DNA from 3 places in the Parageobacillus caldoxylosilyticus genome. Region 3 is predicted to be linked to each of the others. Evidence: riboswitches for the same ligand, from Rfam matches in the RefSeq annotation. Region 3 holds a riboswitch; each other region holds the start of a gene.

Evidence for each region. A riboswitch is a leader RNA that binds a small molecule or an ion and turns the genes downstream of it on or off. The one in region 3 is predicted to bind thiamine pyrophosphate.
Region 1: linked by a shared signal. The riboswitch ahead of thiC (phosphomethylpyrimidine synthase ThiC) and the one ahead of thiM (hydroxyethylthiazole kinase) in region 3 are both predicted to bind thiamine pyrophosphate.
Region 2: linked by a shared signal. The riboswitch ahead of tenA (thiaminase II) and the one ahead of thiM (hydroxyethylthiazole kinase) in region 3 are both predicted to bind thiamine pyrophosphate.

The regions. Positions count from the first base shown of each region.
Region 1 is NZ_CP040553.1:1,313,338-1,323,464, reverse strand. Features, by position in the region: gene BV455_RS06770 (methyl-accepting chemotaxis protein) at 1-1,191, shown strand, start outside; TPP riboswitch at 1,251-1,365, shown strand; gene thiC (phosphomethylpyrimidine synthase ThiC) at 1,518-3,239, shown strand; gene BV455_RS06760 (amino acid permease) at 3,566-5,038, opposite strand; gene BV455_RS06755 (NAD-dependent succinate-semialdehyde dehydrogenase) at 5,710-7,167, shown strand; gene BV455_RS06750 (LL-diaminopimelate aminotransferase) at 7,775-8,944, shown strand; gene BV455_RS06745 (thiamine pyrophosphate-binding protein) at 8,950-10,127, shown strand, end outside.
Region 2 is NZ_CP040553.1:1,103,856-1,113,982, forward strand. Features, by position in the region: gene tenI (thiazole tautomerase TenI) at 1-288, opposite strand, end outside; gene BV455_RS05605 (energy-coupling factor transporter transmembrane component T family protein) at 305-1,087, opposite strand; gene BV455_RS05610 (ABC transporter ATP-binding protein) at 1,100-2,551, opposite strand; gene BV455_RS05615 (ECF transporter S component) at 2,571-3,161, opposite strand; gene tenA (thiaminase II) at 3,145-3,843, opposite strand; TPP riboswitch at 3,953-4,060, opposite strand; gene BV455_RS05625 (class I SAM-dependent rRNA methyltransferase) at 4,268-5,452, shown strand; gene BV455_RS05630 (MFS transporter) at 5,491-6,678, opposite strand; gene BV455_RS05635 (ABC transporter ATP-binding protein) at 6,942-8,759, opposite strand; gene BV455_RS05640 (ABC transporter ATP-binding protein) at 8,769-10,127, opposite strand, start outside.
Region 3 is NZ_CP040553.1:186,249-196,375, reverse strand. Features, by position in the region: gene BV455_RS01065 (XylR N-terminal domain-containing protein) at 1-1,547, shown strand, start outside; gene BV455_RS01060 (HAD family hydrolase) at 2,189-3,025, shown strand; gene BV455_RS01055 (hypothetical protein) at 3,127-3,285, opposite strand; gene BV455_RS01050 (long-chain fatty acid--CoA ligase) at 3,558-5,240, shown strand; gene BV455_RS01045 (phosphotriesterase family protein) at 5,237-6,217, shown strand; gene BV455_RS01040 (DUF6044 family protein) at 6,362-8,029, shown strand; gene BV455_RS01035 (glycosyltransferase family 2 protein) at 8,043-9,077, shown strand; TPP riboswitch at 9,130-9,243, shown strand; gene thiM (hydroxyethylthiazole kinase) at 9,303-10,115, shown strand.

The DNA.
Region 1 (10,127 bases), 1.1 Mb from region 3:
ATCATTGGTGTATGTTTAGGGAATGGCCTCCATGGCGCGGCATTTTGGTGGACATTTTCGATTACGGTATTACTTGGAGCCATTGTTGGGGTCATTTCTGCTAGGTTGAATTATCGGCGATTTATCGCACCCATTGCTATTATCAATCATCATTTAGACAAAATGACAAATGGAGATTTGTCCACACGTGTTCCTATGAATGAAGTAAGACAATTAAAGCCGATCGCGCTCTCGCTCAATAACATGGCCCAAGCGTGGCAGGAAGTCATTGCCATCATTCAGCGCCATTCCGATGAGATGGCGCAATTTTCCGGACAGTTAACAGCCATCGCAGACCAGACGACGAAAGCAACGGAGCAAATTGCGTCAACAATGGAAACGATTTCCTTAAGTTCGGAACAGCAAGTGAAGACGGTGCAAGAAACGTCGTTAGCGATGAACGATATCTCTGATACGCTTATGCAAGTGGCGGCGAATACGAAGCACGTATCAACGAACGTAAATGAAACATCGGCAAAAGCGCAATCCGGAAAACAGTCGATTTCACAAATGCAAGAGCAAATGCAGTTTATTTATGAGCATGTCCAATCGCTTGGACAAGTTATCAAAGGTCTTGGAGAGCGTTCGAATGAAATCGGTCAAATTACGCAAGTGATTACAGGGATTGCTTCGCAAACGAATTTACTTGCTTTAAATGCGGCGATTGAGGCGGCAAGAGCCGAGGAGCAAGGAAAAGGGTTCGCCGTTGTGGCGGATGAAGTCCGCAAATTGGCGGAACAGTCTGCTCAGTCCGCACAGCAAATTTCGCAGCTGATCGGCTATATCCAAGAAGAAACGGAAAAAGCGATCGAATCGATGGGAACAGTAGTTAGCGAAGTATCACAAGGGCTCGATGTTGCGCAAACGGCTGGACAATCGTTTGAACAAATCCGCCAATCCATCAGCGAAGTCAATGCCCAAATCGAACAAGTATCCACAGCGATCGAGCAAATGACGGAAAACGCGCAACGGGTAGCTGCATCCATTGAGGACATGACAGAGATTGTGGAACAATCTTCTTCCGGAGCAGCGAATATTTCGGCGGCGACACAAGAACAAATGGCATCGATGGAGGAAATTGCTGCGTCCGCCTCATCGTTAAGCAAAATGGCGGAAGATATGCAAACGATGTTAAAGCGGTTTACGGTATAAAACTATTTACATTGCTTGATAAACGTGTTAATATTAAGAAAAATTAAATAGCTTTGTCGCTTATCTACTAGGGGAGTCCAATAGCTTGGACTGAGAAAAGAACGCGCTTAAGTTCTTTGACCCTTTGAACCTGATCTGGGTTATGCCAGCGTAGGGAAGTAGATAGCGGAAGTGTATGTGTTTGTTGCGTACGTTTCGCTATTGGCATTCCATCGGGTTCTCTTAGAGAACCCGATTTTTATTTCCGTATATGGTCTCCTACCTCGCCCTGCGTTTTGGTGTAACTTCAGGTCCTCACCACTATTTTGAAGGAGGAGAAAAGTTACATGCAAAACATTCCGTCTTTTATGCAGTTTCCCGCTAGTAAAAAGGTGTATGTCGAAGGTTCACGTCCAGATATTCGTGTTCCAATGAGGGAAATTACGTTAAGTCCGACGAAGACAGAAACAGGAATCAGCGAAAATGAACCTGTTCGTGTTTATGACACAACTGGTCCTTACACCGATCCTGATTTTCAGCCGGACATTCAAAAAGGATTGCCGCCGCTAAGAAAACGCTGGATTTTAGAAAGAGGGGACGTTGAAGAATACGAGGGTCGTCCAGTGAAACCGGAAGATAACGGATTCCGTAATGGGAAACAATCAGAGATTATTCTGCCTTTCGAGAGAAAACCGCTGCGCGCAAAAAAAGGAAAAACCGTTACGCAAATGCATTACGCAAAACGAGGGATTATTACACCGGAGATGGAATTTGTTGCGATTCGTGAAAATATCGATCCGGAAATCGTACGCCAAGAAGTTGCAGCAGGCAGAGCGATCATTCCTTCGAATATTAACCATCCGGAAAGTGAACCGATGATTATCGGGAGTCGTTTTCATGTAAAAATTAACGCGAATATCGGCAACTCCGCAGTAACATCATCCATTGAAGAAGAAGTAGAAAAAATGCTTTGGGCGGTGCGCTGGGGAGCAGACACGATTATGGACTTATCGACGGGAAAACATATTCATGCGACACGAGAATATATTATTCGCAACTCCCCAGTGCCTGTCGGGACGGTTCCGATTTATCAGGCGCTCGAAAAAGTAAACGGCGTCGTCGAAGACTTAACGTGGGAAATTTACCGTGATACGTTGATCGAGCAGGCGGAACAAGGGGTAGACTATTTTACGATTCACGCGGGGGTGCTGCTTCGTTACATACCGATGACGGTAAACCGAACGACTGGCATTGTTTCACGCGGCGGCTCGATTATGGCGCAATGGTGTTTAGCCCATCATGAAGAAAACTTCTTATACACGCATTTCGAAGAAATATGCGAGATTTTAAAAACGTATGATATCGCTGTATCGCTTGGGGACGGGCTGCGGCCAGGCTCGATTGCCGATGCCAATGACGAAGCGCAGTTTGCCGAATTAGAAACGCTCGGAGAATTGACGGAAATCGCGTGGAAGCATGATGTGCAAGTGATGATTGAAGGTCCGGGGCATGTGCCGATGCATAAAATTAAGGAAAACGTTGACAAGCAAGTGGAAATTTGCAAAGGAGCGCCGTTTTATACGCTAGGTCCGCTCACGACCGACATCGCTCCGGGATATGACCATATTACATCGGCGATTGGCGCGGCGATTATCGGCGCGTATGGAACGGCCATGCTTTGTTATGTCACGCCGAAAGAACATTTAGGCCTGCCAAATAAAGAAGATGTGCGCGAAGGAGTCATCGCTTATAAAATCGCTGCCCATGCCGCTGATTTGGCAAAAGGACATCCAGGCGCGCAGCAGCGGGATGATGCGCTATCGAAAGCACGCTTTGAGTTTCGCTGGAATGACCAGTTCAACCTTTCGCTTGATCCAGATCGCGCTCGAGAATATCATGATGAAACATTGCCGGCGGAAGGAGCGAAAATCGCCCACTTTTGTTCCATGTGCGGGCCGAAATTTTGCTCGATGAAAATTTCGCATGATTTGCAACGAGCGGTTAAAGAAGAAGGGATGAAACAAAAAGCGAAGGAGTTTGTCGAACATGGTTCCTCCCTTTACCAATAAGGGATAGGTGTTGCAAAAGAACATTTCCGAGTTGAAAGAGAAAACTTTGGCTCTGGTTCAACGGATTACCGTGTTTTGATAAAAGGATTTAGAAAATGTTTTGAAATTAAGTCGTTTTAGAGTAATGTGTGAAAACGGCGTAAATGATCATCTGTTTCCTTGTCAGGGAATGAAAGGTGCTAACACCTCCATTCTCTGACAAGGTCAGAAAGCAAAACGTGTTTAACAAAAATGGCCATTAACCAAACTTGGTTATTTTCATACAATCGATTAGAAGTAAAATTACATACGGAGGTTTCTGTTTTCTTAACATAATGCCACTTCTTCTATTTCATCTCTAAGTTGCATTCTTGTAATGAAATAACTTTTGTTTTTTTCACGAATTTATAGCCGAGCCAGACGATGATGAAAAGAGGCAAGCCGATATAAGAAACAAGCGATCCATACCAGTCGATCGTCCCGCCAATAAACGACGGGTAATTTTGCCCTAAAATCACTACCAAGCAAAGAACAAAAGCAAATACCGGACCGAATGGGAACCATTTTGCCTTATATGGTAAATCATCAAGACTTTTTCCTTGTGCCACATACGCTTTGCGGAAACGGTAATGGCTGATGGCGATGCCAAGCCAGGCGATAAATCCCCCCATTCCCGAGGCGTTAAGCAGCCACGTATACACAACCCCGTCGCCAAAGAATGAAGCTAAAAACGCAAGCGTTCCTAAAGAAGAAGTAACGATGAGTGCATTGACGGGCACGCCGCGCTTATCCAATTTCGCTAAAAATTTCGGCGCCTTTCCTTCGCGGGCCAAGTCCCAAAGCATGCGGGTCGATGCGTACATGCCGGAGTTGCCTGCGGATAATACGGCGGTTAAAATGACTGCATTCATGACGGACGCGGCAAAGGCAATTCCTGCTTTGTCAAACACAAGCGTAAATGGACTTACCGACACGTCGTCATTAGCCAGCTTAGGATCTGTATAAGGGATTAACAAACCGATGGCCAAAATCGCCAGCACGTAAAACAGCAAAATGCGCCAAAACACCCGGCGAATGGCACGGGGAATGCTTTCTTTCGGATTTTCTGTTTCTCCGGCGGCGACGCCTAACAATTCTGTTCCTTGGAAGGAAAATCCCGCTGCCATAAAGATTCCTAGCATCGCCATAAAGCCGCCGTGAAACGGTGCATCTTTGATGGTAAAGTTTTTAAAGCCGACCGCTTCGCCGCCCATGATGCCAAAGATCATCAGAAAGCTGACAATCAAAAAGATGATTACCGTTGCCACTTTAATAATGGAAAACCAATATTCCGCTTCGCCAAACCCTTTAACGGATAAATAATTTAATAAGAACATAATCGCTAAACAAAGCGCGCTCCATAAAAGCGATGGACTGTTCGGAAACCAAAATTTCATAATCATCGTCACCGCGGAAAGCTCCGCCGCAATGGTAATCGCCCAGCTATACCAATAATTCCAGCCTAACGCAAATCCTAACGCAGGGTCGACGAATTTCGTCGCATAGGTGCTGAACGATCCGGAAACGGGCATATAGGCAGCCATTTCGGCAAGACTTGTCATTAAAAAGTACACCATAACGCCGATGGCGATATAAGCGGCAAGCGCCCCGCCCGGTCCCGCGGCATGCACCATCCCGCCGCTGGCTAAAAACAAACCTGTGCCGATGGTGCCGCCGAGGGAAATCATCGTTAAATGGCGGGTTTTTAATTTTCGTCTTAGCCCGCTTTCGGAATGTAAAACAGCAGAAGCGGTAACCATTGATTTTGTCGATGTTTCCATCAATAAATCACTCCTTTTTATCAAATGACGAGTTTGGGAATGAACAGAATTAAGCAAAGGAATTGGGAATGCTTTTGGGCAAAAAATTTTTTATTTCGCATGATTGTAAACGCTTTCTAATTTCCGTCTATATGTTCAAATATTTGCTCCATCAACTCACCTCCTGTTTATTCGACGATGATCAAAAAGCTCTAATTAAATAATTTTATTATTTAGAAATATTGTAATTTTTAAAATAAATACCAAGAATATATTTACAAATTATGCAAAATTTATTATCATATTGTTAGCTCGAGTACCAATTCATTCCGGATTTGTTTAAACAAGCATAAAATATATTTCAAAATAAGTATCGAAATAGTCTATATTGATAGAAGTTAATAGTTTCATTGCGCTATCTAACTTTCCATAGCGAATAAAGAGCATTGATGTAGGGATCTCTGTTTATTTAATGAGGTATATCATTTTGTGAAGCCTTTTCTTTAATAAAATAGCTAATGTGGAATTCTCTTTTAATGAACAAAGATGCATTCCTGACTTTTAGTAGTCCTATCATTTCGATAATGAAGTTTTTATGGTACATCTGAAATGAAGATCACCTCTTATTTAGTGAATTTGTGTCGTAGGCAAGGCGCTCAAACACTATTGTTCTTTATTGGAGGAAATTGGCGATGACTACCTTTTCTCGCTACACAAAAACAATTTTTATTGATGGAACGTGGCAGGACGCCAAAAGCCGAAGAACGCTTCTAGTACAAAATCCTGCAACATTGGAAGCGATTACAGAAGTTTCGCATGGGGATGAAAGAGACGCAGAGCAAGCGGTGCGTGCCGCCCGTCAGGCGTTTTCGGAATGGTCAGGGAAAACGGCAAGAGAGAGATCTCAATTTTTATACGCCGCCTATGAAAAAATGAAGGAACAAAAAGAAGAACTTGCCGCTATTTTGACGTCTGAACAAGGAAAGCCGCTGAAAGAGGCGAGCGCTGAAATCGATTCCGCCGCCAGCTATTTCCTTTGGTACGCGGAAGAAGCGAACCGTCTTTATGGAGAAATCATCCCTTCCTCGAACAAGCATAAACGGCTGATGGTCATCCCGCAGCCAATTGGCGTTGTCGCCGCAATCACCCCTTGGAATTTCCCGGCTTCCATGATTACGCGAAAGCTCGCGCCGGCTCTTGCCGCTGGGTGTACGGTCGTGTTGAAGCCAGCGCCGGAGACGCCGCTGACCGCGTATCGAATCGTGAAAATCCTTGAAGAAGCGGGGCTTCCTCCTGGCGTGGTCAACCTTGTCACTGGTGATGCCGTTTCGATCGGAAAGTGTTGGATGAGCCATCCAGACGTGCGTCTGATTACGTTTACTGGTTCGACCGAAGTCGGGCGTCTGTTAATGAAAGGAAGCGCGGATCAAGTGAAAAAACTGTCGCTGGAACTGGGCGGCCACGCGCCGGTCATCGTATTTGAGGACGCCGATTTGGATTTGGCGGCGGAACTGACGCTGGCGAGCAAGTTCCGCAACTGTGGGCAAACGTGTATTTGCGCCAATCGCGTCTATGTGCAGCAGACGGTCTGGGACGCTTTTGTAAAAAAACTAACAGCCAAAGTACAACAGCTTTCCATTGGCAGCGGATTGGATGAAACAACCGATATCGGTCCATTGATTAACGAAGAAGCGGTAAGAAAAGTGCAAGACCATTTGGACGATGCCGTGCAAAAAGGAGCTTCCGTTCTTTATGGCGGAAAACGATGGGAAGGGGCGTATCCAGGGTATTTCTTTGAACCAACGGTGTTGGCGAATGTAACGAAAGAGATGAAAGTGATGAACGAGGAAACGTTCGGCCCGCTTCTGCCGCTGCAGCCGTTTGCCGATGAGATGGAAGTGATCCGTCAGGCGAACGATACGCCGTACGGTCTAGCTGCCTATATTTTTACCGACTCGCTTCACCGCGCGTATCGTGTGATGGAGAAGCTGGAATATGGCATCGTCGGCATTAATGATGTATTCCCGGCTGTGGCCGAAGCGCCGTTTGGCGGCGTGAAGCAATCAGGATTGGGGAAAGAAGGCGGCAAAGAAGGGATTTTCGAATTCGTCGAATTGAAATACGTATCGATGGGGATTCGATCCTTGTAACATGACGTTTTTGCCGCCACTCATGGCAAGAGCAGCGATATAAAAAATATTCATGACTGACTTCCTGGTTGCATAAGTATGATAGTGAAAAAAACTGCGTAGTCTATTGCGGCGCCTTTATCGGCGATCTGCATGCGTAGACAACGGCCAGTTTCATCATCATTGCTTGATGATACTGGCCGTTTATTTTTATTTGGACGAAACGGTTTCTGTTAGGTTGTTTACAGGTTCGTCAACTTAGGATGCTGTGGGATGAACCGATTCCTCCTACATTTTTTGAGAGGAGGGAGTTTCTTGCCATCCCCATCGAAGAAGCTTCTGCATAGAAGAAGGCGATCACTTTCCACTCGATGCCTGCATCGGAAGTTTTTCCGATGGATTTCGTAAGCAACATCGGCACCCAACCGATGGGGCGGTCCAGCCCCTTCTACTACTTCTTGCATACTCAATCTGTAGATATGTTCGTTTTTAGGAATCAAAAACCTCCCGATTCATTTCCCCCTTCTCTTCGTTTAGAGGAAGGAAACTTCTCGGGAAAAATGTTTAAATAAGCAAGCAAAAGCATAGATTAAGAGGGAAGGTATTTATTTCATACGAGGGGATAGGGATGAATATGTTTTCCGATATCGTCCAAACGATGCCTCCTTATTTATTTTCGCAGTTTCAAAAGAAGAAAGAAGAGTTGATCAAGAAGGGGATCGATGTCATTGATTTAGGAATCGGCGCTCCTGATTTACCGCCGCCGTCTTTTGTGGTGGAAAAGTTAAAAGAAGAGTTAAACGAGCCAACCAATTATACGTATTCGCCGTATGCGGGGTGCAAGGAATATCGGGAAGCAGTAGCACATTTTTACGAGCGGGAATATGGAGTGCAGTTGGATCCCGATACCGAGGTGTTAGCGTTAATCGGGTCGAAAGAAGGAATTGTTCATTTGCTGCAGGCTGTGCTCAATCCAGGCGAGATTGTATTGGTTCCTGACCCAGGTTATCCTGTTTACCGCACTGCAGTGCATTTCGCACGGGGGAAAAGCGTTTATTTGCCGCTCGATGCAGAAAATGATTATGTTCCTCTTTTTTCCAAGCTCCCTTCGACCATTTATGAGAATGCCAAAATCATGTTTTTAAATTATCCGAGTAATCCAACGACGGCCACTGTCGGCATGGATACATTCGCCGAAGCGGTTTCGCTGGCAAGAAAGCACCGCATCTTCATCGTCCACGACTCCGCTTATTCGTTTGTTACTTTCCAGGGATTTAAAGCGCCGAGCATTCTGCAAATAAACGGGGCAAAGGAAGTAGCGGTCGAATTCGGTTCCTTATCGAAAAGCTACAACATGGCGGGCTGCCGCATCGGTTATATCGTCGGAAACAAAGATGTGATTAAAGCGCTTTCGATTATAAAAAGCAACACGGACACTTGCCAGTTTCTTCCGATTCAAAAAGCGGCTGCGGCAGCACTGATGAGCGATCACAAGTCTGTGCAAGCAAATAACCGAATCTATGAGCAGCGAATGAATATGATGGTCGAAGCGCTGCAGGCATTGGGAATGAAAGTGCAGCGTCCGAAAGCAACATTTTTTCTATGGATTCCTATTTTCAAAGAATATTCATCCGCGCAATTTGCCGCGAAGCTGCTCGAAGAAGCGGGCGTGATTGTCACTCCAGGAACAGCGTTTGGGCCGTCGGGGGAAGGATATGTCCGATTATCCTTATCTGCGCCGATAGAGCGGCTGCGGCAGGCGGTTGAGCGGTTGAAACAAGTCAATTGGGAGGCGTAGAAACGATGAAACAGACGATCCGCAACATCACAGCGGCCAAAGCGATCGTTCATTGTCTGAAACGGGAGGGCATCTCTCACATATTTTGCGTGCCGGGAGAAAGCTATTTGCCGCTGATGGATGCAATTTTTGATGAACCTTCAATTCAACTGATTTCGGCCCGCCATGAAGGCGGCGCTTCCTTTATGGCGGAAGGCTATGCAAAAGCGTCGGGAAAACCGGGTGTTGTGCTGGCGACGCGGGGAGTCGGAGGCGCTAACTTGGCAATCGGTGTCCATACAGCAAAACAGGATTCCACGCCGATGGTCATATTGTTAGGACAGGTGCACCGCCATTTCCGCGGCAGGGAAGGATTTCAGGAAGTCGATTTAGACCGGTTTTTCCAGCCGATTGCGAAATGGACCGTGGAAATTCGCGAGGCGGAACGAATACCGGAGCTGGTGCAGCGGGCGTTTCGCATCGCCCAAACGGGCAGGCCAGGACCTGTCGTCATCTCGCTTCCGGAAGATATATTTCTTCAAGATATTGGCGAAGCGGTAATTTCGGATATAGATATACCGAGACCTGCTCCAAGCGCAGAGGATGTGTGGAGCGTGCAGGAAATATTGCAAAGGGCGAAGCGGCCAGTTGTCATTGCCGGTGGAGGAGTCAAGCTAGCGAAGGCAGAACAGCTATTGCGGTTATTTGCTGAAAAATACTCCATTCCTGTGATGGCTGCTTTCCGGCGGCATGACGTGTTTCCAAACGACCATCCGCTTTATGTCGGCCATCTTGGATTAGGAACGCCCAAATCGATCATCGAAACGGTACAACAGGCCGATGTCGTGATCGCCCTTGGGACGCGATTATCGGAAGTGACGACGCAAGATTATCGTTTGCTTTCGCCGGATCAGACGCTGATTCATATCGATATCGACAGCGATGTGTTAGGAAAAGTATACCCGCCGGCTGCAGCGATTGTAGCAGATTGCAAAGAGGCGCTTGCCAAATTGCTGGAAACTGCTGTAGAGCCATCTTGGGGCGATTGGGCGGCAGCGAGGCGGAAACAATATGAGCAAGCATCGGCGCTTCCGGCGGAAAAACGGAACTTTAATGAAGCGATCATCGCCAGCTTGCAACAACATTTGCCAAACGATGCGATCATTACGAATGATGCTGGCAATTTCGCCGGCTGGCTTCATGC
Region 2 (10,127 bases), 920 kb from region 3:
CGCCGGAAAATGAGGCTTTACTTGGCATACCGATAAGCTGTGGTACGCCAGCTGCACCCCTTTTACGCCAAACACCGCCGCCACATCGACGCGGTCATTGACAATGATTTTCTGCGGCGGCACCCCGCTTTCGATGAGAGCGGCAACGAACGCGGAAACCTCGCGTGCCGTTTTCCTTTTTTCCCGCACATGAATCGCGTCGATATACGGATGGATGCGGGCACAAATAGACGCAAACTGTTCGGCAGACTGTTTTCCCGTAGAAATGAGATGAAGCTGTTTTGTCATTGTGGTCCCTTGCTTTCTAGCGCACATCGGTAACCGGAATATAGGGGTAATGCACGCCGGTGTAATAAGCCGCCGCCGCTACAAAGGCGAATAGAGCGACAAGCGCGATATCGTGTTTGTTAAAGCCGATTTCATAGTAAAACGTCCGCTCTGTGCTGCTGGAAAAGCGCTTTGCTTCCATCGCCACCGCGATGCGCTGGGCACGGCGGATGCTTTGCGACAGGAGCGGAATCGCATAGCGCTTCATTTTTTCTAGCCATCCGTGGCTTGCCGTTCCCCGCACTTTTAACGCATTATGCACGGTCTGAAACTCCTCGAGCATAATCGGAAGCAAGCGCACAGCCGCCAAAAAGCTGTAAGCGTATTTCGGTTTTAACTTTAGCTGCTGCATCAAAGAATAAAACAAACGGACCGGCCTCGTCGTTAAGGAAAACAAAAGCCCAAGGAGCGCGAAGGAAAGGGCGCGGAAGCCAATATGCAGCCCGCGCAAAAAGCTTTCCTTCGTCACATGGATCAGCCCCCAGCGAAACCATGTTGTCTCCCCCTCGCCAAACATCATCATCGACGAAGCGGTCGAAACAAAGATAAGAAGAAATGGCAAAAACAATAGCAGCAAAAACTTCCACGGGTAGCCGGTAGAGAACATAAACAGCAAAAGCAGCGCAAGCGAAAAATTGATTAATACATTTGGATTATGAATAAACAATACAGCCAAAAACAGAAACAGAAGCACGATCAGTTTTAAACTTGGGTTTGTTTGGTGCAGCCATGTTTCCCGATAGCGAATATTCCATTTCATCGTCTGTTCCCCCTACACAAACAGAGCGGCTGCTGTTGACCGCTGCCCGGAAATCGATTCATCCTTGACGAGCCGCCCGTCTTCGATCACCCATCTTCTGGTGGCAAAATGCTTCACAATATTTTCGTCATGGGTGACCATAATGATGGTTGTCCCTTGTCTGCGATACGACTCTAGCAGTTCAAGAAGCGCAAACGTATTTTTCGCATCCTGTCCAAACGTCGGCTCATCAAGAAGAAAAATTTGCTGTCCGCTTACAATCGAAGCGGCGACGCTTAGACGGCGCTTTTGCCCCATGGAAAGCTGATATGGATGCTGATCTTGCTGCTCATAAAGATGGAACTGCCGGAGCAGCCCTTCCACTGTTTCCGTAATCTCTTCTTCTTTCCGTTTTTCCAAGCGAAGCGAATAAGCAAGCTCTTCGCGTACAGAATTGGTGACAAACTGAAATTCCGGATTTTGAAAGACAAAGGCAAGCAAACGGTGCAGCTGTTTCAGCTGCTTGCTGTCTTTGCCGTATAGCTCATACGTTCCATCAGTGCGGATCAGCTTCATGAGCGCATGCAAGAGCGTGCTTTTTCCGGCGCCATTTTTGCCCGTGACAGCAATCCACTCCCCTGCATGTACGGTCGCTTCTTCAACGCGGATTTTCACCTCATTGGAGCGATAGCCTTGAAATTGGCGGAGATATATCCTTTTCTCCCCGCCGCTTTCCGTTTTTTGGCGCTGCCGCTTTGCCATATACTCCTCCCATACGCCCGGATACCAAATACCTTGAGAAGCGATGATGTCTTTATAGTTGGCAAACACCGTTTGTGCCTTGTCATCGGCGATAATTTCCCCGTCATTGTTAAATAAAATGATGCGGTCCACAAAATCGAGCACATAATCGATTTTATGTTCAACAATAATGACCGTTTTCTCTTTAGCGATTCGTTTCACCGTCTGCCAAATCTCTTTTGTTCCTTCCTCATCGATCATCGCCGTCGGCTCATCCAAAAACAGTACATCCGGCTCCAATGCCAACACAGACGCCAGCGCCAGCCGCTGTTTCATTCCTCCCGACAGCGTGTGAATATCGGTATGCGGCTCAATAAACAGCCCGACTTTTTCTAACAGCGTTTTGATTCGCTGATGCATCTCGCTTCTCGGCACACCGATGTTTTCAAGGGCAAAAGCAATTTCCTCATCGGCAAACGGCATACAAAACTGCGTGTCAGGATCTTGAAACACATATCCCCAGTTCGTCGGAAGCCGCAGACGTTCCGCTTTCATCGGCACATCGATCGAATGCGGAATCAATCCCGACAACACTTGCAATAACGTCGATTTGCCGCATCCGGATGGACCGAGCAGCAATACTTTTTCCCCTTCGTAAAACGTGAGCGATAAATCTTTAAACAGGAGCGTATCTTTGCCCGGAAATTTTAAGCGGAGCCGCTCTACAGCAGCGATTGGTTTCATCGCTTCACCGCCACCTTTTTCAGCGATCGAGCGCGTCATAATCTTCTTTCGAAGCCGGGCGCAACATTTGCGTTACCCCTGTTTTCTCTAAGGCTTTTACTAGCGAAACAGCGAAAAAGCCGGAAATGACCACCGCGCCGACAAAGCGGGCAATCAAGAATAATGCCAAATTCCAAGGCGCCAGCGCTTCAATGTATCCTTTGTAAAAATCCATCACCAGCGAGCCGATGGTCGCTCCAATCGCGCCAAGCGACACAACCAACACGTCAAATCTCTTATAACGAAATGCCGCAAACACCACTTCCGCCAACAGCCCTTGAATCACTCCGTAAATAAGTACTTCAAGCCCCCACTCGGATCCCATGATCAATTCACCGGAAGAAGCAGCAATTTCCGCCAACAGCGCAACACCTGGCTTGCGAATGAGCAAATACGCCACTGACGCGGCAATAAACCACATGCCGTAAATCAATTGATCAAGATGAAAGCCAAACACTTTCACAAAGTCGTACACTGGTCCCCAAATTTTATAAATGATGCCGAATATCACTGCAATAACAATCGTTGTCAAAATATCAGCGAGTTTCAATCCTTTAGTTGTTGTGGACATACGCTTGAATCTCCTTTCTTGCCGATGGCCATGTTTCTAAATGATAAGCCATTTCCCAAAATTCGTACTCATACTCACTGCTGATAAGAAAATGCTGCTCCATCCGCTTGCGGTCCGCTTCCGTGACCGCTTCGGCGATCGCGTCCAACCGGGCGATCTGCTCTTCTACTAAACTGCGGAACCAATCGGAGCTATACGTGCCAATCCATTTTTGATAAATCGGCTCATCTGGCTTGCAATCTTTTAATCTTTCGCCAATTTCATAATAGAGCCAGTAGCATGGCAAAATTGCGGCAATGACATCGCCCAAATGCCCTTCATACGCCGCTCTGTACATATGGGACGTGTAGGCGTATGCCGTCGGCGCCGGAATAAAAGCCGCTTTTTCTTCGTCGGTAATGCCAAGCAGTTCAGCAAATGTTTCATGCAAGGACAATTCCGCCTCGCATGTGCTCTGAGCATGATGCGCCAGCCTTGCGGTTGTCGCTAGATCTGGAGACTTCGCCGCTCCAATCGCTTGCACTCTCGCAAAATGGCGTAAATAATAGGCATCCTGCATCACATAATAGCGAAAACGCCTTAGATCAAGCGTCCCTTCTCCCAGTTCTTTTACAAACGGATGATGAAAGCTTGCCTGCCAGATCGGGTCAGCTTTTTTCCTCACTTTTTTTGCAAATGACATCCTCTTCTCCCCCTCTTTTCATAAAAATAAACGCCACTTCCTTTACAAAGGCGTAAAGAAAGTGGCGTTGCATACGAGCCGTCAAAACTACAACAAAATATCGATCCACGACTGCGCTGCTCCACTTCCCTACGCTGGTATTACCCAGATCAGGTTCTAAGGGTCTCAAAGGCACACTTTGATCTCAGCCTTTCTAAAGGCCCCCCTAGTGGATTGCGTCCGTTATGAAATTTTCTCGTTTGAGTTTATCATATCACTCGGTAAATGGTTGTCAACCCTTTTTTCTATTCCACATCATTTCCGTATTCGGTATCTCAAAAAATCATCCTGCCAAATGTCGACAGACGCTGCCTTCATTGCGTCTTTGCCTGCAATTCGGTATCATAAAAACGCAAACGACTACTATCATATTGGAGTGGGTAATGTGGCGAAAGTATTTTTAAAGCGAAACCGGAAAAAACGGCTCGAGCAAGGGCATCCATGGATTTTTCAAAGTGAAGTCGATCATATTGAAGGCGATTTTGCACCGGGAGATTTCGTCGATGTATACAACCATCAGCACTACTTTTTAGCCAAAGGCTATATTAACCCAAAATCGCAAATGATTGTCCGCATATTGACGCAAAATCCCGAAGATGAGTTAAATGAGCAATTTTTCGTTGAGCGAATCCGTCAAGCATGGGCGTACCGCGAACGGATGATTCCCGGCGTCCGCTCATGCCGCGCCATTTACGGGGAAGCCGACTTTTTGCCGGGGCTGATCGTAGATAAATACGAAGACGTGCTTGTCGCGCAAATTCTTTCCCTCGGCATGGAAAAACGGAAAGACTGGATTTTGCGCGGCTTACTGGAAGTGTTTCAGCCGCGGGCGATTTATTTGCGCAATGACGTGTACGTCCGCGAACTCGAAGGATTAGAGCAGGAAAAAGGCTTTTGGTACGGCGAAGCAGAAACGGAAGTGCTCATTGAAGAAAACGGCGTCAAATATATCGTCGATATTGAAAACGGGCAAAAGACCGGGTTTTTCTTCGACCAGCGGCAAAACCGCGCGGCAATTAAACCGCTCATTGACAGCAGCACAACGGTGCTTGACTGCTTTACCCATACGGGTTCATTTATGCTGAACGCCTGCTTATACGGAGCAAAGCACGTCACCGCGGTCGATATTTCCGAACACGCGATTGAAACAGCGAAACGCAATGCGGCCTTAAACGGCTTTACGAACGTCGAATTTGTCGTCGCCAACGCTTTTGACTATTTGCGCGAAGCGGTTCGCGACGGAAAACAATGGGATGTCGTCATCATCGACCCGCCGGCGTTCGCCAAATCCGCGCATGCCGTTCCGAAAGCGCTGCGCGGCTACAAAGACATTAACTTAAACGGCTTAAAGCTTGTCAAAGACGGCGGCTTTTTCGTTACATCGAGCTGCTCGTACCATGTCCGCCCGCATATGTTCGAAGAGATGGTCGCCGAAGCGGCATTTGACGCAAAGAAAATTTTGCGGCGAGTATATTGGAACGGCGCCGGCTACGACCATCCGAAGCTGCTTGCCGCCGATGAAGGCGATTATTTAAAATTTGCGATTTATGAAGTGCGTTCGCGCCGATAATCCATCAGAACAAAAAACGCTTAGGTGGTTCAACATCCCTAAGCGTTTGCTTTTTTATGTTTTTGCAAAATATAGAGATAAAAGCTGATAGAGATGAACACAGACAAAGCCGCGGCAAGATAAATGCTGGAGTAGCCGAACCAATGGCTGATTTGCCCGAAGACCATCGCGCCGACCCCGACTCCTAAATCGAAAAAGGCAAAAAAGGTGGCGTTTGCCATTCCTTTACGGTCTCTCGCCGCCCGTTCGACAGACCATGCCTGCAACGCCGGCTGCACTGTTCCGAATCCAAGTCCGTAAAGAATTGCTGCCGTAAATAGCATCATGCTGTTCGGCAGCCATGCCAACAATAACATCGCCAGCAAAATAAGCGCGGCACCCGGAATAAATACGACCTGATGTCCTTTTTTGTCATACAATTGGCCGGCAAACGTTCTTGTTACCATTAAGGCAAGCGCATAAAGCAGAAAATACCATTGAATTCCTGAAATTCCTTTTTCTGTAGTATATAGTGGTAGAAACGAAGCAATTCCGCCAAATGTCACGGTCAGAAAAAAAAGCAGGATCGAAGGCTCTAACGCACTTTTTTCGTAAATGTCCCATTTGCGCTGTGCCTGCTTTCGCGGCGGTTCGACTTTTTTATATGTAATATTCGCAGCGAACAATAAGGAAGCCAATCCTAATGCGGCGCAAATCAAGAAAAGGGGGGTAAACGACAACACGCTGGCAAGCAATAATCCAAGCGACGGTCCAAATGCCAGCGCTAAGTTTCCTGACAGCCCGTAATATCCCATTCCTTCGCCTCTGCGGCTAGCAGGGATGATGTCCGTAGCAATCGTGCCTGAGGCAGTAGTTGAAAACCCCCAGCCGATCCCTTGAATAACCCTCATCATAAACAACAATAAAATGCTCGTAATAAAGCTGTACGATCCTACCGAAAGAACAAAGATCGCAAGCCCTAACAAAAAGACAAAACGCCGCCCCTTTGTTTCTAATGCATGACCGGCAAACGGCCGCATAATTAATGCCGAAAAGGTGAAAATCCCGACCACTAAGCCGATCAGCTGGTCATTGCCGCCAAGATGCTCAACAAACAGCGGAATTGTCGGCAATGTCATTTGAAAGCCAAGAAAAACAAAAAAGTTGGCTAAACAAATGAGGACAAAATCTTTTGTCCATATTCTTTCTTTTGTCACTGCCCATGCTTTGCTCTGTTGTATGTTCACAAAACATCCTCCCTCTAAATGGTATTTTATTTCGTACCCCTTAATATTTTGTAGTATAACATATAGCTAAAAAAATGGCGGCGAAAAAGCTTAATCACTTCTTTCTGCTACCTTTTATATTTTCTATTAACCGGCAAACAGCCTGCATGGATAAATAAAACAAAATTGGACCGCAGCCGCCAAAAATTTGTCATTGAAGCCCACCTCTCTCTATATCCAAGGGAAAAGAGACTAACCGAAATGTGGTCAGTCTCTTTACATCGTTACACTTCCAGCATTTTATGCTGCGCTTTAATCAGCTCGTAATAGGTGCCGTGCTTTCGCATCAGCTCCTCGTGCGTTCCCTGTTCGATGATTTCGCCGTGGTCAAGCACGATGATGTTATCGGCATCGCGGATCGTCGAAAGGCGGTGGGCGATAATAATCGCCGTTCTTCCTTTCAGCAGCTTTTTCAATGCTTGCTGGATAACAAGCTCCGTTTCCGTATCGATGCTTGCCGTTGCTTCATCTAAAATTAAAATTTTCGGGTCGGCAAGCAAGGTGCGCGCAAACGAAAGGAGCTGGCGCTGTCCGACCGATAAAATATTTCCGCGCTCTTCCACTTCCGTTTCATATCCGTTCGGCAGCTTCATAATAAAATCATGCGCCCCGACTGCTTTTGCCGCGGCGATGACATCCTCGTCGCTCGCGCCCGGATTGCCGAAGCGGATATTTTCCATAATCGTTCCGGAGAAAATAAACGTATCCTGCAGCACGATGCTTACCTGCGAGCGCAGGCTGGCCAGCGAAATTTGCCGAATCGGATGGCCGTCAATTTTGATGACGCCGCCGGTCGCATCGTAAAAGCGGCTGATTAAATTGGCAATCGTCGTTTTCCCCGACCCGGTATGGCCGACAAGCGCGACCGTTTCCCCCGGATGAATCGTGAGCGAAATCCCCTTTAACGCTTTCCGTTTGTCATCATAGGAAAACTCGACGTTTTCAAAATCGATGCGCCCGTGGATATGCTCGATGACAATCGGATTTTCCGCCTCGCCGACCAGCGGCCGTTCATCCAAAAACTCAAAAATCCGTTCTGATGACGCCATTCCCATTAAAATTTGATTGTACACTTGCCCAAGCCGCGAAATCGGCTCCCAAAACATGCCTAAATAGAAAGAAAAAGAAACAAACTCGCCAATCGTGCATTCGTCATGTTGAATCAAAGCCGCTCCATACCATATTAAAATCGCCGTTCCTAGCGCTGTCGTCATTTCGACAAACGGACTGAACATCGCGTTTTTCTTGACCGCTTCTTTCCAAGTAGCAAAGTTTTCTTCGTTTACCCCGTGAAAGTACTCGCTGTTCTCCTGCTCTTGCGTGAACGACTGGGTCACGCGGATGCCTTGCAGGCTTTCATTCAAATGCGAGTTTAATTTTGACTGTTTGATGCGCACCCGTTGCCAGGAAGCGCGGATTCGCTTCCGCAGGCTCGTTGAAATGAAAAACATGATCGGCAAAATCACCATAATCGCGATCGTCAGCTTCACATTGAGCGAAAGCAAAATAGTAATGATCCCGACAAGCAGCAAGACATCCGTCAGCAAATTCACCACGCCGTTGGTAAACAAGTCTTGCAGCGATGTCGTGTCATTCATGATGCGCACCAAAATCGACCCTGCGGAACGCTGTTCAAAAAAGCGGTGCGACAACATTTGCACATGCGTAAACAAATGTTTGCGCAAATCGTAAATGACGTTTTGCCCAAGCATGTTCATCCAGCGGATGCGCAAAAAATTTGCCACATATAAAAGAAGGTATAAGCCGGCAATCAAAAGAACGAGCATCGTTAACAGTTTCGTATTTTTTTGGATGATCGCTTTGTCAAACATGTACACGCCGATTAAAATCGGCAGCAGGAGCCGCACGACGGTAGCCACCATCACCGTCGTAAACGAAAGCGGCAGCAAATTCGTCACGTACGGCTTTAAATAGCCTAAAAGCCGCCACATTTGCCGCCAGTTAAACGGTTTATCAATCGCCACGTCTTGCGGGTAATGAAATCGCTCCATCACCAGCCGTTTTTTCTCTGCTATGTTCATCTTTTTCACCTACCTTGCCGTTTCCTGAAGAACTGTCGCCTGATCTCGATATTGAATATCATAAATGCGTTTATATAATCCGTTTTGCCGCAGCAGCTCCTCATGGGTGCCGCGTTCGACAATTCTGCCTTGATCCAGCACGAAAATTTCATCAGCATGTTTCAACGAAGAAATGCGGTGGGCGATAATAAACGTCGTTTTTCCTTTCATCACTTCGCGCAGCGCCGATTGGATGCGAAATTCCGTTTCCATATCGACCGCGCTTGTCGCGTCGTCTAAAATAAGAATGCTTGGATTTTTGCAAATCGCCCTGGCAATCGCAATGCGCTGCTTTTGCCCGCCGGAAAGCCCTAAGCCGCGTTCGCCAAGAATCGTGTCGTATCCCTCTGGAAGTTCCATAATAAAATCATGCGCCCCGGCCCGCTTCGCCGCTTCGATAATCTCTTCCATCGTCGCATCCGGCCGTCCGTAAGCGATATTGGCTTTAATCGTCGACGAGAATAAAAACGTTTCCTGCATGACGACGCCGACGTGGGAGCGCAGCGTTTTTAACGGATAATGCTCAATCGGGAGCCCATCAATCAAAATTTCCCCTTTGTTTCGTTCATAAAAGCGCGAAATCAAATGGGTAATGCTCGATTTTCCCGAACCGGTTGCACCGATGAGCCCGATCGTTTTCCCAGGATGTGCGTAGAAGGAGATATTTTCCAACGCCAAAGCGGCCTTGTTTCGATAATGCAAGGTGACGTTGCGGAATTCGACTTCTCCGCGAATCGTTGTTAGCGAAGCGTCTGCCTTGTCATCACGAATCGTTTCTTCCGCTTCTAAAATCTCCAACAGCCGTTCCCCAGATGCTTTTGCCTGCGAAAACATATTTATCGTAAAGCCAAGCTGCATAATCGGCCCTAAAATGTACCACGTCAAGCTGTAAAAAGCAACCAGCTCGCCCGGCTGCAGCTGGTGATGCGTCACAAGGTAGCCGCCGTACGCGAGCAGCAGCACAACGCAAATGTTGCCGATCGCCTCCATAAGCGGAAAATATTTGGCCCACAGCGCCGATGTCACAAGCTGGCTCGTTCGCAAATTCCCGTTCTTTTCATTAAAACGCTCGATTTCCGTCGCTTCTTTCGAAAGCGCCTTTACAGTATGAATCCCGCTGATGTTTTCCTGCACTTTTGTATTCAGTTTCCCAAACGACTGGCGAATGCCACGAAAGGCGGGATGCACGCGTTTGTCAAACTGGTAAACGACGACGGCCAAAAACGGCAGCGCGGCGACAGTCACAAATGTTAGTGTTGGAGAATAATATAGCATGACACAGAAGCTCGCGCCGACCATAATGAGAAACCGCAATAATTCGGAAAAACC
Region 3 (10,127 bases):
AAGGGGATTGGTCCCATTCCTATGAAGCGGAAGTGCATGTGCGTTACTTTGGAATATCATCCATTCCGATTTGCTTTACCCTCTCCGGATATGCGAGCGGTTTCGTTTCAGAAATTATCGGAGAAAAAGTCATTTTCAAAGAAATGACATGTGAGGGAATGGGGAAAGAAGAATGCCATTGGATCGGCAAAACGGTGGAACAATGGGGAAAAGAAGCGGAACAAGAGCTGCGCTATCTTGACGAGTCCCCAATCGTAGAAGAACTAGCTACAACATATGAAAAACTTTTGGAAGAACGGAATAATTTGTCGTTTGTGATGGCTATTCATAAGAAGCTCACCGAGGAAGTCATCAAAGGAAACAATTTAGATTCCGTGGTTCGTCAAATGTTTCAATCGACGAATATCCCAGTTTTGGTTGAGAACTTACATCTTCATCCGATGGCCTACGCAGGGATTTCTTCAAATCAGTTAAAACAATATAAAGATGAACTCGTTGACTATTTAGGAAAAAATCCTTTTTGCCAGCCCCAAGCCATTGTAACTTCGACCCATCTTCTTCATCTGCGTCATCATTATCGCCTAATGACACCAGTTTTTTTGCAAAACAAAATAGTAGGATATTGTTCGTTTATTTATCACGATTTGAATCAATTCAACGCCTCGATTTCTTCTATGATTTTAGAACGGTTGGCTTCTGTCAGTTCGGTATGTTTGCTAAATGAAAAAACGAAACTCGAATCGTATGAACGGATAAAAGGATTCTTTTTAGAGGAAATCATTAATACGAGACAACAAAGCGACCATCACGACTTAATGATGAAGGCTAGTTTAATGGGAGTGGATTTATCCAAGCCTTTTTATGTCTGTGTGCTTGATTGCCGGTTTCAAGAAAATGATTTATCAAAAGAGTTGGAAATGCAAAAAGAAATTTTAAGTTTTCTCACCGCCTATGGAAATGATCAAAAACAAAACATGCTGATTGGCCAGCGTGCAAAACATCTTATTCTGTTAATTACAGAAGATCAAGTCGAAAAAGAAGGGGTGCAAACATGGCTAGCAAAAATCGCTGAGTTGCTATCTTCTCAATTTTCTTCTGTTACATTTTACGGAGGAATCAGCTCCAAAGTAAACAATGTGTCGCATGCTGAGGACGCTTATAAAGAAGCGCTTACATCCGTCAGAGTCGCATCGAAACATCAACAAATCATTTCATTTGAATCTTTAGGAGTCGTCGGCGTGCTTATTAATGAAAATAATGAACAAGAAGTGAAAAAAATGGCCAAAGCCTGCCTTGGAAACTTAAACTTGGACGACCCAAAAAACATAGAGCTCATTCGAACATTATATATCTTTTTGATCAACGGCGGCAACTTAGAAAAGACAGCCGCAGACTTAGCGCTGTCCATCAGCGGATTACGATACAGAGTGAGCAAAATTGAAAGCATTCTTCAACAAGAACTGCGAAATCCTATGATTCATTATCAACTCCTTTTATCCATTCAGGCATTAATGATAATAGGAGAGATAGATATCGATCTTAAATAAGAGTGCTATAGAAGCGGATTGACTTTCCAGCATATGTGTAGAAGATGGTTCTCATCGTTTTTTCGCAATTAATAATAAAAGTTCAGGAGTGTGGATTTCTCCAATAAGAACTAATTAATGGTTTTTCTGTCGAAGTCGACCGAGCTTTCGCTTGCTGGCGTTGACATGCGTGCTATCTGCTTTAAACGTTTTTGCACTACATAGTAGAAAGATAAATATTTGAGCATAGAAAAGAAAGTAACTCTCCTGTAGAATGTAAGTAGGACCAAACAAAACCAAAGAGGTGCTCTCTTGGAGTAAGCATGCCATACTCTCGAATTTGCCACAAAAAACTGTGACAGAGAAATACAAGAGATCGCAGAATTCATTGGTTATCATGACATCGCATGGAAATTCGCGGTTCGCATTTGTGTGGCAACAGCGAATACATGGGGAAGCTTTCGACACCGAACGGGTGTAGCTGTTGCCTATGGAGTTCCTAAGATGGATCACTCGGTCTTTGTCAATAAAAACTAATGTACTCGGAGCGAATGCCGCAGCGAAAATGTATGTCAGCATCATTTTTTCGCACCTAGGGATGAAAACAATTATCCGCGCCACCCATGAACAAGCGATCGAACGACGTAGAAAGGAGAAGTTGCATGGACGGGACAAACGTAAAAGCAATTGTCTTTGATTTGGACGGAACATTGTATGAAGAACCCCATCACTTTGAATATTATGCGGAACAGGTCGCCAAGCGGCTGCGCGAAGAAGACCAACAACGTTTTTGGGAAGATTACCGCGCGGTTCTTTCCGGCCGCCATCCGCTTCGCATCGGCAGTGTGTACGACGCGGGAGAAGATCTTATTCTGTTTTTGCAAAACGGGATTGTTAGCGAGGCATACCGCTGGAATGGGGAAAAGCTGGACGAGGAGGAAGTGCAAAAAATATATCAGGAGCGGGTGACGATTGATCTTGACCGCTTGTTTAGCATCGGCGATTTTTGGTGGGTGCCAAGCTCGATTGGCCGTCATTACGGTTTAACGAATGAAGATACATATGCAGCGTTTTTAGAAACGAGAGAATGGATGATGGGGCCGGATTTTGCGATGAACGGAGTTCCCGGGCTGGCCGAGACGCTAGAGCAGCTGAAAAACCGTACCGTGCTCATTTTAATGACAAACAGCCCGGAACCGGACAGCGAAGCGATTTTGCACAAACTAAAACTGGCTGATGTTTTTCATCATAAGATTTTTCAAGCGGGCAAGCCAATCAAAACAGCAAGCCATCTGCAAACGATTCGGGATCGTTATCATATCCAGTATAAAGAGATGATCAGCATCGGCGACAATTTGGAAAATGACATCCTCCCGGCACGCCGGCTTGGCTGCCGCACTATTTTTATCGATGCGTATGGACGGGCTAAGCAAGGCGACGCCGATGTCATCGTCGCTTCGATGTCGGAATGCGTCCCTGTCTTGCGCCGCCTCCTATAACGCCGGCATTGCGCCGGCTTTTTATTTTGGCGCTCCAGTTAGCGAATGGGCTTTTACGGGGAACAGTCGGCGGGAAATTGATTTGGTCCTTTTTAGTCGTGCTATTTTTTATATGCCACCACGATTTCTGAAAACGGAAACGTGTACAACACTTTTCTCGTTTCGATGCGATTGGCTAAAGGAGTGAGTATCTTGGTGTATTCCGATACTCGCTGCATATTGGTCACCAGCCTTCCGTTCGGACGCAAAACGCGCCACATCTCCCGTACCGCTTGTTCTCTGCTCTTGGCGCCTTTCATGGTTATGGATGACAAAGTGTTTGTATAAAAGGAATATTCAAAATATTATTGATATTACTGAAAAGATACGGTATCATGAAAGAAAATGCATACACATGGCATACTGACCGGTTAGTTAATAAGTGGTACAAATGATAGAGGCAATAGATTAAAAGGCGACATATTGTTTTACTAATGCATGGGATTGTAACCGCTTTCTATTGAAATTTTATAGATGGAGGAGAGGGGATTCCATGAATAAACGCCACTTTCCGTATTGGCCGAAACGGTTGAGCAAAACGCTGACCATTCCGGAAACGACGATCGTCGATCATTTAGAAACGACAGCGAAGCGCTACCCTCAGAAAACCGCTATCCATTATTACGGCGCCTCTTATTCTTACAAGCAATTATGGGAGCAAGTCAACACGCTCGCCGGCTATCTGCAGCAAAAGCTTTCCGTTCAGCCAGGAGACCGAGTGCTTTTATACATGCAAAATTCCCCGCAGTTTATCATTTCCTACTATGCGATTTTGCGTGCCGAAGCGATTGTTGTTCCGATTAACCCGATGAACACGTCCGAAGAACTTTCGTTTTACGTCAAAGATTGCGAAACGAAAGTCGGCATTGTCGGGCAGGAGCTGTTTGCCAAAGCGGAGCCGCTATTATCTACAACCCCGCTCGAGCATATCATCGTCGCCGCTTATTCGGACTATATTTCCGAATCTTCGCCGGTCGCGCTTCCGGATGAAGTCGCATTGCCGCGGCAAGCGTATGACCATGAACATGTTTACTATTGGGCCGATTGTTTAGAAGCAAATCTTGCGCCAAACCCATATCAAGGGCATGTTGACGATATTGCCGTGCTTCCATATACATCGGGAACAACGGGAGTGCCAAAAGGATGCATTCATCCGCACCGGACGGTCAACGCCAGCATTATTAGCGCCTATCATTGGGCGAACGTAACAAGCGATGCCGTTTGCCTTGTCACCTTGCCGCTCTTTCATGTGACGGGAATGGTTCACAGCATGCATCTTCCGATTTTTGCGGGATCGGCCATGGTGGTGATGACGCGCTGGAATCGCGACAGCGCCGCGCGCTTAATCGAATTGTACGGGTGCAGCCACTGGGTCAATATCAGCACGATGCTGATTGATTTTCTATCCAATCCTTCCTTATCAAAATATGACATTTCTTCTTTGACGAGCATCTCTGGCGGGGGCGCGCCGCTTCCGGAAGCTGTTGGCGAAAAATTATTTCAGGTGACAGGGGTGCGATATTTCGAAGGATATGGGCTTTCGGAAACGATTTCCCATACGCACTTCAACCCGCCGGACCGCCCGAAGCTGCAATGCTTAGGGGTGCCGTCCTTTGATGTCGATGCGCGCATCATTGACCCGGCGACCGGAAAAGAGCTTGGCGTCGGGGAAGTCGGGGAAATCGTCGTGCACGGTCCGCAAGTGTTTAAAGGCTATTACCGCCGCGAAAAAGAAACGGAAGAAGCGTTTATTGAACTTGACGGAAAGCGGTTTTTCCGCACTGGCGATATCGGCCGCATGGATGAGGAAGGATATTTCTTCATTGTCGACCGTGTCAAACGGATGATCAACGCGTCCGGATATAAAGTATGGCCGACGGAAGTTGAATCGCTTCTGTATAAACATCCGGCCGTCCAGCAAGCGTGCGTTGTCGGCGTCCCTGATCCGCGCCGCGGCGAGACGGTGAAGGCGTTTATTGTGCTCCAGGACGAATACGTCGGCAAAATCACAGAGGAGGAAATTATTGAATGGGCAAAAACGCAAATGGCCGCCTATAAGTATCCGCGCCTTGTCGAGTTTCGCTCGTCTTTGCCGATGACATCAAGCGGAAAATTGCTGTGGCGGAAATTGCAAGAGGAAGAGTATCAAAAATTAGAAAAAGGGGCGAAAGCATGAAAAAAGGAATGGTGGAGACCGTCTGCGGCCCTGTGCCGGCGAGCGAGCTTGGCAAAACGCTGATCCATGAGCATTTTGTCTTTGGGTATCCCGGGTTTCAAGGCGATGTGACGCTCGGACCGCTCCGCTTTGAGGAAGCGCTCGAGGCGGGAATTGCCGTCGCGCAAAAAATGATGGCCCATGGCATCCAAACCGTTGTCGATCCGACGCCGAATGACTGCGGCCGCAATCCGGAGCTGCTCCGCCGCATTTCCGAAGCGACCGGGCTGAACATTATCTGTGCAACTGGATATTATTACGAAGGCGAAGGGGCAACGCCGTATTTTAAGTTTCGCCGGCTGCTCGGTACGGCGGAAGAAGAAATATATGACATGTTTATGGCGGAAATTACAAACGGCATTGCCGGCACCGGCATTAAACCAGGCGTCATCAAACTGGCGTCAAGCAAAAACCGGATCACCGAATATGAAAAAATGTTTTTCCGCGCCGCGGCCCGCGTGCAAAAAGAAACAGGAATCGTGATTATCACCCATACGCAGGAAGGAACGATGGGGCCGGAACAGGCGGCATACTTGCTCGAGCACGGTGCCGTTCCGCAAAAGATTGTCATCGGCCATATGTGCGGAAACACCGATCCGGAATACCATAAAAAGACGCTGCAATACGGAGTGTACATCGCTTTTGACCGCTTTGGCCTTCAAGGTATGGTCGGTGCCCCAACGGATGAAGAACGGATCCGCACGTTGCTTGTTCTGCTTCGCGAAGGCTTTGCTGATAAGATTATGCTCGCTCATGATACCGTCAATATTTGGCTCGGCCGTCCGCTGCAGCTGCCAGAGCCATTTGCGACGATGACGAAAAACTGGCATGTCGAACATGTATTTGAACATATTATTCCAATTTTAACGAAAGAAGGAGTGACAGAGGAACAGCTAGAGCAAATGTTTTTGAAAAATCCTGCCGCTTTGTTTGCGTAAGCGCCGATGAAAAGGCCGTTTCCAGAAAGCAACGATCCGTTGCTTTTTGGGATGGTCTTTTTTTGTTGCACAAAAAAGATGAATATTTTTCCACTTTCGTTAGAAAATATAAGGAAGATACTGATAGACAAAGGAGGGGAAGAGGTGCCGGCAATAGAAAAGCGACTCCTATTCTTCTCATTCCTTGCGATTGCTTTGTTTGTATCGCCGTATTTTTTGCTTGGCGAGGATGCGCATATGCGAGTCCACGATAATTTAGATTCGAACATTGCCTGGTACAAAGTTGTCACTAGGAGCGGGGAACTGTTTGGCTCGGTCCATGCGGTCATCCCGCAAATCATTAACGGTCTGCCGCGCAACGCGTTCGGTACAGAGTTTAGCGGGATCGTTTGGCTTCATGCGCTGTTTCCCTCGATTTACGCCTATGGCTTAAGCCAGGCGATTACCCGCGTCTTTGCGTTTATCGGCATGTATTTGTTGCTGAGAAAGCATGTGATGCCTGGAGAAAAGTGGGGATGGGTCCGCGTTGGAGCATCGCTTGCGTTTGCGCTGACGCCGTTTTGGCCGTCGGGGATGCTGAGTACACTTGGCATGCCGCTCGCGCTATGGGCGTTTCTCAATATCCGCAACGGCGAGCGCTCATGGATAAATTATGCCGTGCTTACGTTATTGCCGTTTTATTCGAGCTTTGTGCTTGGCTTTTTCTTTTTCTTAAGCGCGCTAGGCATATGGTGGCTTGTCGATGTTCTCCGCGGAAGAGGTTGGAACTGGCGCTTTTTCTTGGCAATCGTCTATATGACGCTGCTTTATTTGGCGATTGATTACCGTCTCGTTCATTCGCTGTTATTTTCCGATGAACCGACGAGCCGTGATGAATACTTCCATGCCCGTTTGCCGCTTTGGCGGGTGATCCGCTTAATTTTCAAAAACTATATTCTCGGCCACACGCATGTGATGACGATGCATGGTCTTGTCATTCTGCCGGTGACGCTAGTTGCGTTATATATCGTCTGGAAGAAAAAAATATGGCAGCGGGAAAAATTATTTATCTTTTTGCACGTGCTCAATTTCGCGCTGTCCACCTGGTATGCGTTTTGGTTTTACAAAGGCTGGGCTCCACTGACAGAACGCTTCGACTTGTTGGATAAATTTAATTTCGCCCGCTATCACTTTTTGCGGCCGATGGTTATTTACGTGTTGTTTGCTGTCTCATTAAAAATTTTGTGGCAGCAAGGACAAGCGTGGAAAAGGCTATGTTTTGCCGCCATCGCCGCTCAGTTGGTGGTGCTCACTGCATTTAATGAAGAAATTGCCCATCGCCATAAGCCGTCGTTTCGTGAGTTTTATGCGGAAAAGCAGTTTCAAGAAATAAAAGAGTATATTGGCCGTCCTGTTCATACATACCGCGTCGCCAGCATTGGCATTCATCCGGCGATTGCGCAATATAACGGGTTTTATACGCTCGATACGTATAACAATTTTTATCCGCTTTCCTATAAGCATCAGTTCCGCCAAATCATCGCCAACGAACTCGCGAAAAACAAAAAGTTGCGCGAGTACTTCGATGAGTGGGGCGGACGCTGCTATATTTTTGTCGATGAACTGGGAAAACATTATATGTTTAAAAAGAATTCGAAACGAACGATTAAACATTTAGATCTCAACACCGATGTGTTCTATCAAATGGGCGGCCGCTACATTTTTTCGGCACTGCCGATTAAAAACGCCAGACAAAATAAGTTGGCGCTCGAAAAAGTGTTTCACTCGAAAGAGTCGGCATGGAGGATTTATTTGTACAAAGTGATGCCATAAGGAGGGAGATCCAATGGGTGAGCCGATGCTTACGATTGTCGTGCCTTGTTATAATGAAGAGGAAGTGTTGCCGGAAACGATCCGCCAGCTCCGCGCGCTGCGGGAAGCGCTCATTGCGGAAAAGCTGATTTCGGCTGACAGCACGCTCCTTTTTGTTGATGATGGGAGCCGCGATGCGACATGGGACATCATTTACAAGACAAGTTTGCGTTATCCGGAAGTAAAGGGGCTGAAACTGGCGCGCAATGCTGGTCATCAAAATGCGCTGCTGGCGGGAATGTTTGCCGCAAAAACGCGTTCGGACTGCATCGTTTCGATTGATGCCGACTTGCAGGATGATATTACGGTCATTCGCGATTTTGTCCAAAAATTCCAAGAAGGCTATGAAATTGTGTATGGGGTGCGCAAGCGGCGCGATGCCGATACGTTTTTTAAACGACATACGGCGCAAGGTTTTTATAAATTAATGAAAGCGATGGGGGTCGACCTCGTTTATAATCATGCTGATTATCGTTTAATGAGCCGGCGTGCGGTCGAGGCGCTCGAGCGGTTTGAAGAGGTGAACATGTTTTTACGCGGCATTGTTCCTTTGCTTGGCTTCCGTTCGGCAACGGTGTACTATGACCGCAAGGAACGGGTTGCCGGAACGACGAAGTATCCACTGAAGAAAATGATCGCGTTTGCCCTCGACGGAATTACATCGTTCAGCATTACGCCAATCCGCATGATTTCTCTTATCGGCTTTGTTTCTTTTTTCGTCAGCTTACTATTCGGCGTCTATTTTCTTATTTTAAAATTTACCGGCCATACGCAAACAGGATGGACGTCGCTGATCACCTCGATTTGGCTGCTTGGCGGTCTGCAGCTCATCGCCTTTGGACTGATTGGCGAATATATTGGGAAAATTTACAAAGAAACGAAACGGCGGCCCCGCTATATCGTCGATTTAGACTTATTTAATCTGCCAATGCCGCATTGTTGGCACCAGTCTTCTTCCCTGCCTGAAGGGGTAGGAGTGCAGGAAATTCCGCCTCATCGCCCATCCTAATATTTTGCTTGCAATATCGAAAAAGAAAGAGTAGACTGTTTGATGAACAACGATATAGCAATGCGGGAGCTTGCGGAAGCAGGCTGAGAGTACGGCTATATTCCGCCGTTGACCGTTTGAACCTGTTTGGGTAATGCCAGCGCAGGGAAAGTGAGGATGGGGCCGCTTATACACTTTGCTTGCGCGCAAAGTGTTTTTTATTTTCACAAAAAGGAGAGGATGGGAATGGTGAATAGTCAGGAAGCGGCAAGCGTGCTGCAAAAGGTGAGACAAGCTAATCCACTTGTACATAACATCACCAATGTTGTCGTCACGAATTTTACCGCCAACGGCTTGCTGGCGCTTGGCGCCTCACCGGTGATGGCATACGCCAAAGAGGAAGTGGCCGATATGGCCAAAATAGCCGGGGCGCTTGTCTTAAATATCGGAACGCTGCATCCAGAAGAAGTGGAAGCGATGTTGATTGCCGGAAAAGCGGCGAATGAAGCCGGCGTTCCGGTTGTTTTCGATCCGGTCGGCGCTGGGGCGACGCCATACCGCACGGAGACGGCGCGCAACATTGCCGCTGCGGTCAAACTGTCCGTTATTCGCGGCAATGCCGCGGAAATCGCCAATGTCATTGGGGAAACGTGGAAGATTAAAGGGGTCGACGCCGGAGAAGGAAGCGGCGATGTCGTCGCTTTGGCGGAAAAAGCGGCGGCGCAGCTGCAAACGGTTGTTGCGATCACTGGAAAAGACGATGTTGTCACAGACGGCAAGACAACGTACGTTATCCATAACGGACATCCGCTGCTCACGAAAGTAACAGGAACGGGCTGTTTATTGACCTCTGTGATCGGCGCTTTTGCCGCGGTGGAACAAGATGTGCTGAAAGCAGCGGCGGCCGCGCTTGTCAGCTATGGCGTCGCCGCCGAAGTCGCGGCGGGCGAAGCGGGAGAACAGGGATTTGGCAGCTTCCAAATCGCCTTTTTAAATGCGCTTTCTCGCATCGGAGCGGAGGAGATTGACCGATACGGCCGCATCGAACAAAAAGGGTAAAGAGGGGAGAAA